4 regions of the Microbispora sp. H10885 genome follow, and region 1 is predicted to be linked to each of the others. Evidence: riboswitches for the same ligand, from Rfam matches in the RefSeq annotation. Region 1 holds a riboswitch; each other region holds the start of a gene.
The links. A riboswitch is a leader RNA that binds a small molecule or an ion and turns the genes downstream of it on or off. The one in region 1 is predicted to bind cyclic di-AMP.
Positions count from the first base shown of each region.

Region 2: another riboswitch for cyclic di-AMP. It lies ahead of HHX37_RS26085 (glycoside hydrolase family 25 protein); the one in region 1 lies ahead of HHX37_RS24195 (CHAP domain-containing protein).
Region 3: another riboswitch for cyclic di-AMP. It lies ahead of HHX37_RS05600 (CHAP domain-containing protein); the one in region 1 lies ahead of HHX37_RS24195 (CHAP domain-containing protein).
Region 4: another riboswitch for cyclic di-AMP. It lies ahead of HHX37_RS35475 (C40 family peptidase); the one in region 1 lies ahead of HHX37_RS24195 (CHAP domain-containing protein).

Region 1 covers NZ_JABBWY010000009.1:129,918-134,310, forward strand. The annotation lists gene HHX37_RS24175 (class I SAM-dependent methyltransferase) at 1-188, shown strand, start outside; gene HHX37_RS24180 (dihydrofolate reductase family protein) at 298-879, opposite strand; gene HHX37_RS37885 (helix-turn-helix domain-containing protein) at 945-1,784, opposite strand; gene HHX37_RS37070 (hypothetical protein) at 1,870-2,148, opposite strand; gene HHX37_RS24195 (CHAP domain-containing protein) at 2,500-3,174, opposite strand; cyclic di-AMP (ydaO/yuaA leader) riboswitch at 3,188-3,322, opposite strand; gene HHX37_RS24200 (hypothetical protein) at 3,899-4,393, opposite strand, start outside.
Region 2 covers NZ_JABBWY010000010.1:132,914-137,306, forward strand. The annotation lists gene HHX37_RS26075 (alpha/beta hydrolase) at 1-670, opposite strand, end outside; gene HHX37_RS26080 (flavin reductase family protein) at 763-1,350, opposite strand; cyclic di-AMP (ydaO/yuaA leader) riboswitch at 1,643-1,786, shown strand; gene HHX37_RS26085 (glycoside hydrolase family 25 protein) at 1,800-2,537, shown strand; gene secD (protein translocase subunit SecD) at 2,614-4,393, opposite strand, start outside.
Region 3 covers NZ_JABBWY010000002.1:110,777-115,169, reverse strand. The annotation lists gene HHX37_RS37585 (ArsR/SmtB family transcription factor) at 1-702, shown strand, start outside; cyclic di-AMP (ydaO/yuaA leader) riboswitch at 914-1,058, shown strand; gene HHX37_RS05600 (CHAP domain-containing protein) at 1,370-2,194, shown strand; gene HHX37_RS05595 (hypothetical protein) at 2,344-2,934, shown strand; gene HHX37_RS05590 (MarR family winged helix-turn-helix transcriptional regulator) at 3,035-3,538, opposite strand; gene HHX37_RS05585 (DUF4236 domain-containing protein) at 3,726-3,905, shown strand; gene HHX37_RS05580 (hypothetical protein) at 4,067-4,393, opposite strand, start outside.
Region 4 covers NZ_JABBWY010000001.1:928,903-933,295, forward strand. The annotation lists gene HHX37_RS04195 (hypothetical protein) at 1-646, opposite strand, end outside; gene HHX37_RS04200 (BtrH N-terminal domain-containing protein) at 756-1,739, shown strand; gene HHX37_RS04205 (SAM-dependent methyltransferase) at 1,749-2,492, opposite strand; gene HHX37_RS35475 (C40 family peptidase) at 2,658-3,053, opposite strand; cyclic di-AMP (ydaO/yuaA leader) riboswitch at 3,292-3,451, opposite strand; gene HHX37_RS04215 (hypothetical protein) at 3,788-4,393, opposite strand, start outside.

The DNA.
Region 1 (4,393 bases):
CGGAGGCGTACCTGGACGAGAACGTCCGTCGCGGGATATCGGTCTGGGCCAGGGTCGGGCCGGATGCCGAGCGGCGTGCGGTGCACAGCCTCCGTGACGACCTCGCATCCGGCCGGTGGGCCGAGCGCAACCGAGAACTCCTCGATCTCGAGGCGGCCGAGCTTGGCCTTCGCCTGCTGGTCGCTTGAACCCCCGCAGTCTCCAGCCCGTGAGAACAGCCACCACGCCGGCGGCGACGCGGCGAGTCGGGGTGTCGGTAAGACTCGTGCAGCTTCTTCGCGTACCCGCTCAGATCGGTCAACGGCGCACCCGATAGCGCAGGTGAAGCACCCGGTTGCCCTGAATCACCACGTCAGGATCCTCCAACAGGTGCTGCGCGTGGATCGACCCGAAGTAGCGCTTGCCGGACCCGAACACGACGGGTACGACGTCCATGCGCACCTCGTCGATCAGGCCTGCGGCAAGCACCTGGCCACCGACGTCGCCGGCGGCGACCTCGATCAAGCGGTCACCCGCGAGCTCCTGCGCCTTGGCCACGGCTGCCTCGACGCCGTCGACGAAGTGAAACGGCGCCTGGGGGTCCCAGCCCTCGGGCATCGGCCGGTGCGACACGACGACAACGTGGTCGATGCCGCTCGGCGGCTTGCCGTCCCAGCCGTCCGTCAGGTCGAAGACGTGGCGGCCGACGATCGTGACTCCGATCTGGTCCCAGTACGCCCTGGTGTAGTCGTAGGACGTCTGCGACACCTTCAGCTCGCCGCTCTCGTCCAATGGGACGTCACCGCTGGACAACCAGTCGAACAGCGGCCCGGGCTGGTCATTCTCGTCCGCGACGAAGCCGTCCACCGACACCGAGCTGTACATGACCACCTTGCCCACGGGGCTCTCCTCTGCTTCGGGGTGCCCCAAATTAGCGTGTCGTGAGCTGTCGCTCTTGTAAGAAATCAATCGGCCGGCAGCGGCCAGCCGTCCATCACGTGGCCGGGATGTTCGCGCAGGAACCGCCGCCGGACTTCGACGTACCGGGTCGGCGTGAGCCCGGTGAACGCCCGGAACTCGTGGCCGAAGTGGGCCTGGTCGAAGTAGCCCGCGCCACCGGCGAGGTCGCCCCAGTCGATCGGTCCGGCGGGGTCGATCGCGAACACGGTGGCGGCGAAGCGGTAGGTGCGGGCCAGCCGCTTCGGCGTGACGCCGATGAGCTCCTTGAACCGCTGCGTCAGATGGGTGCTGCTGACACCGGCTGCCACGCGCAGGTCGCCGATCGCCACCGCCCCGCTGGTCGCCGCGATGACGCTGCTCGTATGGCGGACCAGTCCCAGGCCGGTGGTCTCGCACAGCCGTCGCATCAGCTCCTCCTCGAGCAGCGTCAGCATCTCGTGCGGTCCGCCCGCCGTGGCCAGCCGGTCTCGCAGCTCGGCGACGGCGGGCCGGCCCCAAACCTGCTCTACCGTCACCGGCCGGTCACACAGCTCGGCCGCGGGCATCGGCAGGAACGGCGCCAGCCCCCACGGCTTGACGTGCACGCCGACGGACCGGGTCCGGAGTGGGTAGCCGAACTCCAAGGCGCGGGTGGGCATGGTGACCACGCAGCCGTCGGCGTACTCGGCCGTCTCGATGTCGGTGGCGGCGCGGATGCGGAACGGCGCCCCGAGGTTGACGATGAGCAACGCCGCCGGCATCGGCGGCAGCGTCAGCCGGGCGTACGGCGGCGCACCCTCCAGGTAGTAAAGGTCGTCGATCAGCCTGTCCAGCGGCGGTCGCGGCACTCTGGACACGTACTCCACGTCGACAGTATCGCCGACGCCCCGCCGGCATCGAGCGCCGAGACGGTCCAGCCGCGCTGCCGCCGGAACGGGTGAGCGTCCGGCGTTACGCAGTCGGCAGGTCGGTACGACTCCTCGCGTCGGCACCGACGTCGGACATGGTGAAGTAGGCGGCGCTCTCCGCGTCCGCCGTGAGTTCGGGGTCGGGAGCGGTGGCGAGCTGACGCGCGATGCGGGTACGAAGCAGCGAGCGCACCTCGGCCAGATTGACGATCTGGGGAGCGAACCCGCGCGGGTCCAATCCCAGCCGCACCATGTCGATCGGCGGCCGCAGCAGGTCGGGGGCGACATTCGCGAGGAACGGGTCGATGGCTCGGTTGGCCATCGCGATGTTCCGTCCACGATCGATGACCAGCGCCGGGTACGGCTCGCGGTCTCCATCAGGCTGACGTGACGGGCTGAGACGTCGGCGGCGATCGCGAGATCGAGCTGGCTGAGCGGCCGGCGATGCCGCCACTGCCGTAACAGTTCCCCGATCGTGTACACGACCGTCGATGCTACGCATCGCGGCGCGCTGCGCCATGAAATGCGAGTTCATGACGTGGTGGGAACCCGCTGATCACTGACCCGGCCACAAGCCGAGAGCCGCGGTCGTGAACACGAGACCCCGGTCATAGGGGCCCGGGTTCGCCGCGGCTCTGAGGCTTCTTGGTCGAGTATTCCTGCGGGGATCTCGTCAGGAGGCGAGTTCGGCGGGGTAGACCGGGTAGCCGTACCCGGCGACCTGCCAGGTGGGGCGGGTGCGGGCCTCGACGGCTCCGTTCCCGGTGTTGCCCTCGACGGTGCGGATGGTGCCGTTGCCGTTGTCCCTGACGACGAAGCCGACGTGCTGGATGTCGCCGATCTTCTTGCTGCCGCTCCAGCTGAAGAACACCACGGCCCCGGGCTTGGGCGTACGGCCCCAGCGGCCGTGGTCGGCGAACCAGCGGGCGTGCTCCACGGTGTAGGCGTCGGAACCCATGACCGGCTGGATGCCGAGCTGCTGGCCGACCCAGGAGACGAACATGTCGCACCAGGGGGCGTTCTCGTACTCTTCCAGCGCCCCGCCGTCCCGCGCAAGGGTCTCGCGGGCGCGCGGGCTGGTCATGTACCACTCCTGGAACTTGGTCCCGCCGCCGTCGGCGTCCTCGCTGATGCCGACCTGGCTCGCGGCCAGCTTGATGACGTCCTGGGGGCCGACCTTGGGCAGCCGGGCGGCGATCTCGGTCAGGGACGGCGCGGCTACAGCGGCCGTGCCCTTGCCGGCCGCCGGGTTGTCCGCCGCCTGCGCGGCGGGCGGGGCGATCGCCACGGCCGAGGCGAGGACTCCGCCGGCGAGGGCCGTGCGCAGACAGGTCGTGAGGGCGTGCATGATGGGCGGACTCCCTTTGCTTCCATGCTGCCGACCGGGTTAGCTGACGGGTTCGGGCTGGAAGTCGCCCTACGGCAGGTATGCCGATTCACCCCAGGAAGAGGTTGGGTCCCCGGCTCCGCTTGCGCGGATTAGGCAGCCGAACGGCAGGCCGAGATCGGCCGGCCGCGTCGGTGTGAGGTGGGCTTTCTTGACCACTGAGATGAGCAAGTGGGCCCCGAGTTGCCCAAAACGTAATAGACGCGTCCAAACCAGTCAAGTCATGACAAGTCGGGTTTTACCTGGTGAGATGCCGGGCGGGCGGGGGCAAAGAACGGGTCCGCCCGCCCCGCCGGGGTTGCCGCGTTCCCCTTCTTCTCCTCTGCTCACACCTCTGTTCGCTCACAGCGAACGCGCCTCGCTGACCTGGGGGGAGGCCGAACCACGTGCTGGTGGCATGGCTGAGCGCCTGGGGTGAAGTGCAACGCGGCCCCGTGACCTTCGAGGTGCGCGTTGGCATCGATCGACCGCACCAGTCGGGAGTCGCCCGGCTACACCACGCCGGACCGGATGGCGGCCAAGATCCGCACAACCACCTGCCGTTGTGCGAGCAGTACTACAAGTCGCGCCGGGCAGTGCTGTTCACGCCGGTGTACGCCGCCGTCCCCGCGCGGGGACGAGGCGGCGCGGCGCCGCCGGCTCGGAGACGACCATCGTCCTCATGGCGTCACCCCGGGCGGTGCGGTCAATCGCAGGACGGGTACGGCCATGGGCCGTTCAGGTAGTTGAACATGGCGTTCCAGCTGTAGTACCAGTCCTCCGTGTCGGACTGGCACGCGATGAAGTTGTAACCGAAACTGCCCGAGCCGTCGTCGGGGTAATTGGTGAAGAGCGTGCTGTGGAAGACCAGAAACCATTTCGCCCTGTTGCCGTTGTGTGCCCAGCACAGGGCTTTCAGGGTCTGGTCGCCCATGATTCCGGCCTCCTCCAGGTGTTGGAGAGCCGGCCATATTTCAGTCAGATCCCTGGGACGGTCCCAGCCGGCGATGGGCAGAAAATCTCCGCTGTTCGGTTCGAGGACGGCGACCCGGTTTCCCGCGGTGAGCCAGTAGTAGCCGTTGCCGTCGGTCGTGGCGCAGGAGATTCCGTTGGCCCAGTGGTCTTTCTCTTCTTGACCGAAGTCTCCGCGGTCGATCCGGCCGAGCCCGGTCCACGTCTCCGTCAGTCTCGACGGCGACCA
Region 2 (4,393 bases), on a different contig from region 1:
CGGCGGACCGGGGCCGCGAGGTGCCGGGCGCGGTCTCGCTGTTGATCGCCGCGAAGCTGTTGTCGGCCCCTCTGAGCAGGGCCTCGGTGAGGATCCCGTCGGTCAGCAGGACGGCCAGCACGCCGACGCCGAGCGTCGCGGCCAGCCGCGCCGCCGTGGCGGGGATCCACCTGCCGAGCACGCCTCCGAGCGCCCGGGCGGCGACGCGCAGCGCCCTGGCGGCGGCCAGCAGGAGCAGGAACACCGCCGCCGCGACGAACGGCACGCCGAGATAGCCGAGCCGTTCCGGCGGGCGCAGCCCCATCAGCGGGTAGATGGCCCTCTGGGCGCGTACGCCGAGGACCAGCGACGCGGCGCCCAGCCCGCAGCCGAACGTCGCGACCAGACGGCGGACCCGCCGCCGTCCCGTACGGCGCCACCCCTCGCGCCATCCCGCGCACCGGGCCCCGGCATACCGCCGGACGACCGGGGCGGCGCTCCGGCGGGCCAGAGTGCCGGCGGTCACGCCGGCCAGGTATCCGGTCGCGGTCAGCACGCCCGCGATGATCCCCTGCAGCGGCCACGAGCGGGGCAGCAGCGACGGCGTGAGGGACAGGCAGAAGAAGATCGCGGCGAACAGGATCCCGGCCGTGTCCAGCGCTCCGCCGAGCCGTACCCGCCCCTCCCGCATCAGGCCCCCGATTCACCGCCTGTCCGCCGAACTCGCGGAGCAGGCAGGCTATCAAGTCACCGGCAGGTCACGGCCCCGCCCCCCGCACGGCCTCATCCCCAGTGGTCGCCCCAGCCCCACAGGTTGGGCCCGAGCGCCGCGGCGGGGTCGTCGTGGTACACGCCGAATCTGCCGCGGAAGAACAGCATCGGCCGCTGCTCCGGATGGACGGGTTCGAGTTCTCGGACGAGGCCGATCACCACGTCGTGGTCTCCGGCCACGTGCACCTCCCGGACCTCGCCGTGGACGCGCAGCAGCACGTCCGGCAGGGCGGGCGTGCCCCAGCGGGACAGGTCCCAGGCGAGCCCGGCGAACTTGTCGCCGTTGCTCGATCCGAACCTGGCGCACACGTCGACCTGCTCCTCGCCGAGGACGTTGACGCAGAAGCGGCCGGACTTCCTGATCCGCGGCCAGGCGCGGCCCTTGTGGTCGGCGCAGAAGAGCACGAGCGGTGGTTCGAGCGACACCGACGCGAACGACTGGCAGGCGAACCCCACCGGATCGCCGTCGTCGAGACCCGTGACCACGGTCACGCCGGTCGCGAACATCCCGAGCGCGCGCCGGAACTCCGCGGGCGACGGCGGCGGCGCGTCTCCGGAGCCGGGGTCGCCGAGGCCGGGGCCGGCGGAAGCTGCGGTCATGGGTTCACCTCTCGCGTGCGGTCCGGTGGCTCCGGTGTGCGTGCCTCTGGTGCGGCTCTGGTCCGGTGACTCAGCGCTCAGGTCACGAACTTACAAACCCCCTCGGCGCCGCGCCGCACGGGATCCCGTCCAACGGGGCACCTGCATGACGAGTCTTCCCAGGTAAAAACAGGTTTTGTCAGGTTTACACCATTGTTGAGCTGTATGTACCTTTAGGTGCCACGGCATGGGTACCGGTGACATCCGCGTCGCCTCCGTTGCCGTGTCGTTGCCCGGACCGTGCGCTCTTCTGTGCGCGCGGCCGCCGAGTCCGCGTTCCGCGGAGCCGGGGACCCACTTCTCGGGGTGAATCGGCGCGCAGACCCCCAGATGCGCCCGTAGGGCACTTCCTGCCCGAACCCGTCAGCTAACCCGGTAGGCGGCATGGAAGCAAGGAGCTCAACCGCGTCATGCCCACCATCAGGTTCTCTCCCGCCGGGCGGCCCTCCGCCCGCCGCCTGCGCGCCGCCCTCGCCGCGGCGGCACTCGCGGTCACGGCCGGCACGGCCACCCTCACCGCCGCCACGCTCGTCGCCACCGCGGCCGCGCCCGCTCCCGCCTACGCGAACCCGCACACGTACGGCCAGGACGTCTCCGGCTACGAGGCCGACCACGACTGGATCAACAGCCGGGCGCAGTTCGGCTTCATCAAGGCGACCGAAGGCCTGGACTGGGTCGACTCGTCCTTCCCCCGGCACTGGCGGGAGCTGGACAAGAAGGGGATCGTCCGCGGCGTCTACCACTACGGCCACCCCTCCAACGACCCGATCGCCGAGGCCGACCACTTCCTCCGCGTGGTGAACGCGCAGCCGGGCAAGCCCGGCGACATCCTCGTCCTCGACCTGGAGACCGCCGACGGCCAGTCGGTGCAGCGCGTCAACGCCTGGGCCAGGAAATGGCTGGAGTACGTGACCGCCAAGACCGGCGTCCGGCCGATGTTCTACAGCGGCTGGAACTTCGCCGACAAGTACGGCCGCGGCCTGGGCGACTATCCGCTGTGGGTGGCCCACTACAGCCGGAACCCGGGCGACATCACCCCGCCGGCCGACTGGAAGAGCTGGGCGATCCACCAGTACACCGACTCGCCGATCGACCAGAACGTCTCCGCGCTGAGCCCTCTCGAGCTGCGCGCCCTCGGCCGCCACTGAGGCTCCGTGGTCCCGGGGCGGGCGCCGCCCGCCCCGGGACCATTCTCAGACCGCTTTCAGACCATCCCTGACCACTTCAGACCACCGCGCCCGATCCGTCGCGGGCCACGGGCCGGCGACGCGGAGCGGCGGGTGCGGGCGGCGGTTGACCGGCGCGCCTCTCCAGCTCGATCGCCGCCGGCCCCGCCACGAACGACGACGACAGCGTGCCCGCCACGATGCCGATCAGCAGGGCGATCGCGAAGTCGCGCAGCGAGTCGCCGCCGAACACCGCCAGCGCCGCCAGGATGAACAGCGCGCCGAGCCCCGTGTTCACCGTACGCGGCACGGTCTGCAGGATCGCCGTGTTCACCACCCGCCCGAAGGGCGTCCCCCGTGACACCGGCCACAGCTCGCGGACCCGGTCGAAGAGCACGACCTTGTCGTTGACCGAGTACCCGATGATCGTCAGCATCGCGGCGAGGAAGACGCCGTCGATCGGCTTGCCCAGCCAGGCGAACGTGCCCACGACGACGGCCGCGTCCACGAACAGCGCCGCCACGGCGGCGGCGCCGAACGTCCACCGGAACCGGAACGCCAGGTAGGCGAGCTGGGCCGCGAGCGCGACGCCGAGCGCGATGAGCGCGTTGCGGCGCAGCTCCGCGCCCAGGCTCGGCCCGACGAGCTCGTCGCGCTGCTTGGTGACCTCCCCGACGCGCCGGTCCAGGGCCTCCTCGACGCGGACGACGTCGTCGGCGGTGATCTGCCCGGTCCGTACGGAGATCGCGTCGTCCGACCGCTGCACGACGGCCGTGGGGAACCCGGCGTCCGACACCGCCCGCCGGGCCGCGGCGACGTCGACCGGCCCGCTCGTGCCGAACTCCACGATCCGCCCGCCGGTGAACTCGACGCCGTAGTTCAGGCCGCGGGTGACCAGCCCCGCGCCCACCAGCACGAGCAGCCCGGCCGCGACGGCGAGCCAGCGCCGCCCCGCCCGCATCAGGTCGGGGTTCCGCCGGGTCAGCCAGGTCCTGACCCGGCCGATCGAGCCGAGGCCCGACACCCCCGGGCCGAACCTGCCGATCAGGGCGGCGGCGAGCACCCGGGTGATCAGCATGGCCGAGATCAACGAGGCGAGCACGCCGATCGCCAGCGTCACGCCGAAGCCCTTCACCGGCCCCGACGCCAGCCAGAACAGCAGCCCGGCGGCGAGCAGGGTGGTGATGTTGGAGTCGGCGACCGCGCTCCAGGCTTTTTTGAACCCCCGGTCCAGGGCGGCCTTGAGGCCCCGGCGGGGCGCCGCGCCGTACTCCTCCCTGGCCCGTTCGAAGACCAGCACGTTGGCGTCCACGGCCATGCCGATCGCCAGGACGAACCCGGCGAGGCCGGGCAGCGTGAGCGTGGCGCCCATCGCCACCAGTCCCGCGTACGAGATCAGCCCGTAGCAGGCCAGCGCGACCGCGGCCAGCAGGCCCACCAGGCGGTAGACGAGGCCGATGAACACCGCGGTGAGGATCACCCCGGCGACGCCCGCCTTGGCGCTCGCCGCGATCGCGTCGGCGCCGAGGGTCGGGCCGACCGTACGCTGCTCGACCAGCTCCAGAGGCACCGGGAGCGACCCGCCCTTGACGAGCACGGCGAGGTTCTGCGCCTCCTCGGCGGAGAACGACCCGGTGATCTGGGTGGTGCCGCCGGGGATGCCCGCCCCGCAGGTCACGGTCTCGTTCACCTGGGGCGAGGAGATGATCTCGTTGTCGAGCACGATGGCGACCCTGCGCTTGGGATCGCCGATCGGCTCGCAGGCCGCCTTGCCGGTCAGCTCCCGCCAGGGGCCCGCCTCCCGGAAGTCGATCGTCACGAACCAGCCGGGCCCGAAC
Region 3 (4,393 bases), on a different contig from region 1:
GAGGCGGAACTGGACTTCTACGCCGGGCGCCACGGACGGGTGCCGGCCGCCCTGGATGGGCTCGCCGACTCTTCCGCTGCCCGGCGGGAGGTGCTGTCCGCCGTGGAGACGTACCACCGGGCCGCGGTAGGCCCCCACTGGGATCGCGTCCGCGCACACCTCGACGCCGAGCGGGTACGACGCGGCATGATCCTGCTCGACAGGGGAGTGGAGGGCCTGCTGTCCGGCCTGCACCCGGCCATCCGGTGGACGCCGCCGGCCGTTCACATCACCGCGCCGGGGCCCGGCGGCGATTTCGTCCTCGACGGGCGGGGACTCCTGGTGGTGCCCTCGTTCTTCCTGCGCGCCCCGGTGGTGATGTACGCGGCGGACGGACCCGCCGACCCCATCCTGATCTACCCGGCCGCGCTCGGGGCCGACCGCGCGGCGGACGTCTGGACGACGGGCACGTCCGCCCGCGCGCTGGCCAACCTCCTGGGACGCACGCGCGCGTCGGTGCTCACCGCCATCGCCGACGGCGTCCTCACCACCGGCGCCCTGGCCCGGCGGATCGGCATCACGTCGGCGGCGGTCAGCCAGCACACCGGCGTCCTGCGCGAGGCGGGCCTGATCACGACGCGCAGGCACCACGGCGGTGTCCTGCACACCCTCACCCCGACCGGACTGGCTCTCCTCGATCGGCGCCGCCCACCGGCACCCTGATCGCGCACCCGCTGTCGCCGCGCCCAGGGCGAACGTACGCGGGGTGGCTGTGGCGCATATCACGATTAGGTGCCGTCAGTGCGAGGACCTGCGGAAGCATGGTGCAGAAGGTGCAGAAATGGACCTGTTTGCCGGTTTTTCGGTCGTGTCCTACTCGTGATCTACTATGCTTCCGGTCAGTGCGCCGGTGCGTGGTCCTCAACCCGAGGACGACCGGCGACCGCCGAATCCCGGATGTCATCGAACCCGGGAACCGGGGACCCACGTCTCTTCTGGGGTGAATCCGGACCATCCGGTAGGGCTACTCCTGGCCCGAACCCGTCAGCTAACCCGGTAGGCGGCCAAGGAGAGGAGAGCGCGTGGAGTGTCCGCTCCACCTGCCCACCCGGTCCGGCCTCCGTCGCCGGACCACATGCCCGCCCTGGAACGTCTCCAGGCTTCCGGGGTGACGGCGCGCCCGTGACGGGCTGCCACATCTCCCGTTTCTGAATCCCGTCCGACCCCGCCCGCCCGGGGACCGCCGCGGCCGTGTCCGCCGGTGCGTCCGCCGGCGTGACGGTCGGTGTGACGGTCATGCCCGCATGCCGTCGTGCCCGGCGGCGGGTTCGTCATGTTCTGACGCGCGCCATAGGAGCCTTCGATTTCTACCGATCCGATAGCACAGCAGTTGCTCGACGCCGTACGCCCGGAGCTCGGCTACCGGGAACGGCCCGGGAAGCCGACCAAGTTCGGCGAGTGGTACGCCGACAACATCGCCATGGACTCCGACTTCAAGGCGGCTCCCTGGTGCGACATGTTCGTCTCGTGGGCGGCCAACCGGGCGGGCGTGCAGGACCACGTCGGCGAGTTCGCGCTGACCACCCGGCACGCCAAGTGGTTCGAGCAGCAGGGCGCCTGGAGCCGCAAGCCGGAACCGGGGGCCGTGGTCTTCTTCGACTGGTCGGGGTCGAAGCGCATCAAGGACATCGACCACGTCGGCATCGTCGAGAAGGTCGTCGGCGGCAAGGTCCACACGATCGAGGGCAACGTCGACGGCGTCTGGCTCAAGCGCAAGGTGCGCGACTCCAGCAAGATCGTCGGGTACGGCCTGCCGCGCAAGGTGAAGGTGATCCCGAAGGTGACCGTCACCGTCCAGCCCGTGGCGGCGGACGCGGCGGTCCAGGGGGCGGTGGTCCAGGGGGCAGTGGGGCAGGGGGCGGCGGCGTCGGCCACGCGGAGCATGGCCGCGGGTCACGGGCAGCCGCCGGGCACGGCCTTCTCGCCGAGCGACGCCGTCCTGCCGGCCGGGCTGCTGTTCGCGCTCGTGTCGACCGCGGTGACCGGTCTGCGCTTCAGGGCAGCCGCGGCGGCGACGTCCGGCGGACGGCACCGCAGGGGTGGCCCGCGGCGGGAGGGGCACGGCGGCGAGCGACGCGGCCAGGAGGTCGTGGGAGCCGGGGTGTCCGGCCCCGCCGCGGCGCAGGAGCCGTTCCACCTCCCCTATTTCGGCTGACCGGCCGGAGAGGCGCCTGGGAACACTCTGGGAGTTTGAGATCGTTTGCGGGTGTCTGTGAAATTCGGTGACTCACGCGGCTAGGGTGGGCAGCCACCCGCGGAAGCCGTGGAGCTTTCCCCCGATACGACCGCTGGGAGTTGTCTCACATGTACGGGCGCGTCCCCTCACAGACGAGCCAGGATGATCAGTTTCGTCAGGAGATCCTCTCCAGCGACGAGCCGTCCGGCGCGAAGAGCAGGAAGCCCCTCGTCATCGTCGCCGTGATCCTGGTCGCCGTACTCGCGGCGGCGGGCGCGGGCTTCGCGTTGCGCGGCGCCACGGACCCGGGCCCCTCCGCGGGCGGTGCCGGGCAGCAGACGGCGCCGGCGCAGGAGAACGGCGCCGGTGATCCCGCCGAGGCGGGACCGGACTCCGGGACCGGCGCCGAGGACGGTGCGGATGACGGCGCGGATGACGGCTCGGCGGGCGACGCCGAGGGTGGTGGCGCGGACGGCGGCTCCGGAGGCTCCGCGCAGGCGCCCGCCGGAGACGGCACGGGCACCGGCTCCGGCGCCGGTGGGTCCACCGGTCAGGCGCCCGGCGGCACGGGCCAGGTGAAGACCGGGCCGGCCGGAAAGGCGGGCGGTGACACGAAGGGCGGCGCGGGCACCGGCTCCGGCGGAGGCGACGACACGCCCTCGACGGCCGGTGGCTCCGGCGGCCTCATCCCGGGGGAGTGCGCCGCCTCCGGATGCTGAGTCCGCGTGACGACCGCGTACCCGGCGAGTGCGCCGCCGCCGCGAACCCGGCCGGCTTCCGGCGGGCGTACCGGATCACCAGGTCCGTTCAGGCATCGGGTCAGGAGGACGGATCGGGCCAGCCGAGCGGGAACGAGACGGTCGTGGGCGGTTCGCCGGCCGCGTCGGTGAACTCGCGCATGGCGGTGATCAGAGCCTGGCGCCGGGGAGCGGGCATCCGGGCGAGTATCGCCGCGATCTCCGCCTTGCGCCGGGCCGTGACCTCGTCCACGATGCGCGAGCCGACGTCGGTCAGCCGCAGCAGCGTCTCCCGCCGGTTCTGCGGGTTCACCTCGCGCTTCAGCAGCCCGGCGGCGGCGAGGCGGTCCGCCATCCGCATCGCGGTCGAGGGATTCACGCCGAGTCTCTCGGCCAGCGTGACCAGTTTTGTCTCTCCCTGCCCGACCACCAGCAGCATCCGGAACTGCGGCAGTGTGACTCTGTCCTCCGCGGAGGCGAGGGAGCGTGCGGAGATCGCGACGAGCACCCGCGACGCGGTGAGCACGGCGGACGTGACGGCCTCCAGGTCGTCCGCGATCGGCTCCTCGTCCCCATCCTTAGCCATAGGCATCGTTTTTACACGGTCCCAGCCGCCGTCTCGTCATTGCACCGGACAAAGGTTCCCACCCTGTGACCAGGAGTTGTACGGCGAGGACGGCGGCGGTGCGTCCCGACATGCACCTCTGTGCAAGCGCGTGTGCTGATCGCTTCTGTGGGTAGTCGCGGGGGCACGGAAAACACGGAGGGAAACGATGGGCTGGAGCTACCGTAAGTCAATCAAGATGGGGCCTTTCAGACTCAACCTGTCGCGCGGCGGTGTGGGCCACAGCTACGGCGGCCGCGCCTTCCGCGTGACCAAGACGGCGGATGGGCGTCGCACCCTCACGGTGAACCTGCCCGGCGGCTTCCACTGGAAGAAGACGCTCAGTTAGAGCCGGTGCGTGACGCGCCGGGCGTGGCCTCCGGCCCGCCCGGCGCAGGACCCCGGCGGCGTCACTTCTCCGGGTCGCTTCGGGAGAGCGGCGGTCAGGCGGGCTCCCCGATACGGGTATCGGAGTTCCTGGGGCAGGCCCGAGCAGCAGGCATGTCCGGCCTACTTCACCGGATGGTCGGCCCACTTCGGGGTCGACCACAACCGGATCGTCGCGTCCTCGTTGGCGGTGGCGAACCAGCGGCCGTCGGGATGGAACGCCACCGCATAGACGGTGCCGGTGTGGGCGCTGAGGGGTTCGCCGAGGGGTTCTCCGGTGGCCGGATCCCACAGCCGCGCCGTGCCGTCGGCGCCGGTAGTGACGAGCAGGTCACCGCCGGGGTGGAAGGCCGCGCCACGGACCGCGCCGACATGGCTGCTCAAGGGTTGACGGGGATGTCTCAGTACCTCTCGCCCGGTTTCCAGATCCCGCAAGTGCACGCCCCCGTC
Region 4 (4,393 bases), on a different contig from region 1:
CGGCCACCCGGGCGCCGGGCGTCGGCGGACCGCTCGCCGGCACGACGGGATTCCCGGTCCATGCGGGACACTCGCCGTACGCCCTGCAGAGCCTGACCACATCGGCGTACGAGCTGGTGGGCAGGGTCGCGCCGAACAGCAACTCCCGTTCCAGGATCAGCCGTGCCTGCCCGATGGTCTTGATCACGTCCGGCAGGGAGGGCACCCACAACCAGCAGCCCGCGATGGCGGTGTCCGCCAGTGCCTGCCGGGACGCGTCCTTCATGTTCTCCGCGATGCCGAACGCACGGACGAACTCGTGCTGTGCTCGCTCGACGAGCGCGTACCGGTCGTAGGCGGTGCGCCATTGGTCCCGTAGGTCCCGCATATACCGGCGCCCTGCGGCCATGTGCTCGTCGAACTCCCGTACCGGGATCAGGTCGACCTTCCGCCCCACCGCCGCGATCTGCCGCTCCAGCACGTCCAGCCGCCGGCCGATCCGCTGCACCCCCGCGTCGGGCCGGTTCCGCACGCCGACCACGGCGTCGATCACCTGGTGCGCGACGATCGCCCAGTTGGCGTCGTCCCACGCGCCCTGCTGGAGCAGCGCGGTGACGGCCGCCTTGGTGGCGATCGCGCCCAGCGCGACGGCGAGCTCGATCGACATGCTCGAAGGCTAGACAGGCCTCTGACGCTCCGCATGAGTACCTCCCTACTCACATCAGGTGCGATAGAGGTGTCAGGGTGAACGTCGGCCGGCATGAGGAGAGCGACGCATGACCTTCGTGAAGGACGTCGAGACCCGTGGCATGCGCCACTGCGAGACGACGGCGCTGGGGGTGCTGTTGCGGCACGAGGGGCTCGATCTGTCCGAGCCCATGCTGTTCGGGCTGGGGTCGGGCCTGTCCTTCGTCTACTGGGACAGCAAGGCCATGCCGATCCCCTTCCTCGGCGGCCGGGTCAAGCCGTTCGAACTCACCAGGAACCTGGCCGCCCGGCTGGAACTGACGCTGGCGACCGAGGAGACCACCTCGTCGCGCAAGGCGTGGGAGAACGTGGCCTCCCGCGTCGACGCGGGCCGGCCGGTCGGCCTCCAGCTCGACTGCTACCACCTGGACTACTTCCGCTCCAAGGTGCACTTCGGTGGTCATGTCGTCGCGATGTACGGCTACGACGAGCACGAGGTCTACCTGGTGGACACCGACCAGCAGGGCGGAGCGGTACGCACCGGCCGGGACGGCCTCGCCAGGGCGCGGGCCGAACGCGGCCCGATGACCGCCAGGAACCGGTCCTTCACCATCACCCTGCCGGCCCGCCCGCTCAACTGGCAGGACCACATCATTCCCGCCATCCGGGACTGCGCCGACGCCTTCCTCGCCGCTCCCATCGCGAACCTGGGCCACCGCGGCATCGAGAAGGCCGGCAAGCTGGTGCCCGGATGGCTGCTACGCGCCGCCGAGCCGCGGCGGGACCTGCCGCAGGCCGCTCTCCTCATGGAGAAGGGAGGAACCGGCGGCGCCCTGTTCCGCGCCCTCTACCGCGACTTCCTCGACGAGTGCACCCGGCTGATCGACGACGGCGGCCTCCGCACCGGTCACCGCCTGTACGCCGAGGCCGCCGGCCTCTGGACGGAGGTGTCCGTCCTGATCGCGAAGGCGGGAGAAAGCGGTGACGCGGGACACCTGGAGCAGGCCGGGGTCATCCTCCGCGACCTATCGCGCCTGGAGGAGGACGCCATGCGGGTGCTCCGTCAGCTGTAGGGGATCGGGTCAGTTCCTCCGCTGGAGGAGGAGCGTGACGAACCCCAGGATGCCCCGGTAACCGCGCAGCCACATGTCGCGGTGCTCCAGAGCCGCCGTGCGAGCGTCGTCGGCGTCCGGGCCGGAGTGCTCGTTGGCCCAGCGCAGCAGCGTGCCCGTCCAGGACCACTCGTACTCGTCCCATTCGGCCAGGTCGCTGGTGTACGCGTGGACCACGTCGAAACCGGGGGACTCGGCGGCGGCGACGGTGCCGGGCAGGTCGAGGAACTCCGACTTCGCGGCGCCCAGCCGGGTGAGCGCCTCCGCGGTCGGCTCGCGCTCCCAGAATCCCTCGCCCACCAGTGCCAGCCCGTTCGGCCGCAGGTAACGGCGGACGTGCTCGACGGTCGGGACGAGCCCGCCGAACGCGTGCGTGGCTCCGACGCAGAGCACCAGGTCGTACTGCTCGGCGACCGGGAAGTCGGCGGCCGGCCGCTCGTGGAACCGGATGCGCTCCCAGACGCCCTGGACCTCGGCCGCCTGCTCCGCCGCCTTGAGGCCGAGCGCGGAGATGTCCACACCGTCGGCGGTCGCGTCCTGGTAGAGCGCCAGCGCGCGCAGCGTCCAGGCCGCCTCGCCACAGCCGAGATCGAGGATTCTCGCCCCCTCGGCCAGCCGGGCCCGGCGCAGCAGCCGGGTCACGTTGGCACCGGAGACCGGCGCGGCGATGGGGTGGTCCCGATGAGCGAGATGGCTGATCAGCTGGCGGTCCATGGCCCAATCCTTCCGCATCCCCGAACCCTTGCGGCAAGCCGAATCCGCCCTTACGGGCGGCGCCGGGACGACCGCCGGCGTGCCGCCGGCCTGGCCGGCCCCCGGCGGGGACGCGGTCACGTGTGACCGGACGTCCCCGCCGGGGTGTCGTCCACGACGCCGGGGTCACACGCCGGGGCGTACGGCGGTGACGAAGTTGCTCCTCCAGTAGCCCTTGAGGCGGTCGACCCTGACCACCGCGCCGGAGTGGGGAGCGTTGATCACTTTCTTGTTCCCCATGTACATGCCCACGTGGCCGCCGCCACTGGTGAAGATGAGGTCGCCCGGCTTGAGACGCGCCAGGGAGACCTTCTTCTTGACGGCGTTGAGCATCGACCACGTCGTACGCGGGATCTTGACGCCGGCCTTGCGCCAGGCGAACTGGACCAGCCCGGAGCAGTCGAACGCCCCCGGGCCCGTGGCGCCCCAGACGTAGGGATCGCCGATCTGCTTTTTCGCCACCTTGATGGCGAGTTCGGCCTTCTCCTGCTGGACAGCGGCCTTGGTGAGCTTCGTGTTCACGGAGGACTCCGCCGTGGAGGCCGTGGGAGCCTCTCCGGCGTACGGGGTGAACGCCGTGACGGGGGGCTCGGGCGGGATGGCCGTCGAGTCCGGGGGCGGGGCTGTCACGGTCCCCGTGACGGCGCCGGCGGGCAGGGCGCCGAAACCTGCCAGGGAGAGGGTGAGCGCTGCGCTACCGACCGTGACGCAGGCAGCGCGAAGCAGAGTGGTGGGGTTGGCGGACAGGGGGATCTCTCCTAGGGTCTTCCGCTTGCGCCTACCGGGTTAGCTGACGGATTCGGGCAGGGAAGTCGCCCTACAGCGCTTACGCGCCGATTCACCCCGGACCTTCGGATGGAAGGTCGATTGGTTCCCCGGCTCCGAGCCTCCTTGCTGCACGGATTCGGCATCACCGGCGCCCAGGGGGGCGGGAGAGGACATGGCGCCGGTGACAGTGGATGCGCTTTCCGAACACGGGCTGGCCGGGTTCGTTGGGCAAGGAAACTACCAAGGCGCGCCGTATTGCCGCAAAGGGGGCAAATAGGATTATGACCGCATAAAGGGGTCATAAAGCGAGGAGCCGCAGGTCAGGGCGGGTGTGGTAGGCGGAAACGTGACGCTCGTCACACCGGCTGATCGGCCTTCCGCAGGTCGCCAAGGCGCGCGAAACCGGCCGATGGGTGTCTTCCACCGGCCGCGGGCGATCCCGAAGCACCGGCCACGCCGTCGGTGCACGGCGTGGCGAGGTCAGGCGGTCACTGCGTACGCCAGAACGTGCCGTTGGCCGAGGGGTCGTCGGGGTCGCCCTGCGGGACGGTGAAGCCCGCGCCCCACATCGTCGTCGTTCCCGGCCTGCGGGCGACGGAGAACACGACGGCGTCGGTGCCGGACTTCCGGAGGAGCCGGGCCTGTCGCCACGTCGAGCCGGTGACCTGCCACAGGGTGGGGTTCCAGTTGCCCTGCAGGACCCAGACGCCGCCCCTGCCGTCGGGCTCCACCTCGGTGTACGGCTGGGCGTTGGCGGAGCCGATGGAGACGGTCCACGACCTGCCGTTCCAGTGCATGACCAGGGTGCGGCCGAAGTCGACGTCGTCGCCCTGCTCGTCGGCGCCCTCCCAGCTGACCCCGCCGACGACCCACACGTTCTTCGATCCCACGACCGCGATGTCCTGGATGGTCACGACGGCGTCCGGCGCGGGAAGGGCGAGCGCCGGAGCCGGGACCAGGGTCCAGGACGTCCCGTTCCACCGCATGATCGAGGGACGGTTGCCCTTGACGCCCGCCGCCCAGGCCACGCCGGCCTTGTACGCGTCGACGGCGGAGGCGCGGCCCGGCAGCCGGACGCTCTTCCAGGAGGACCC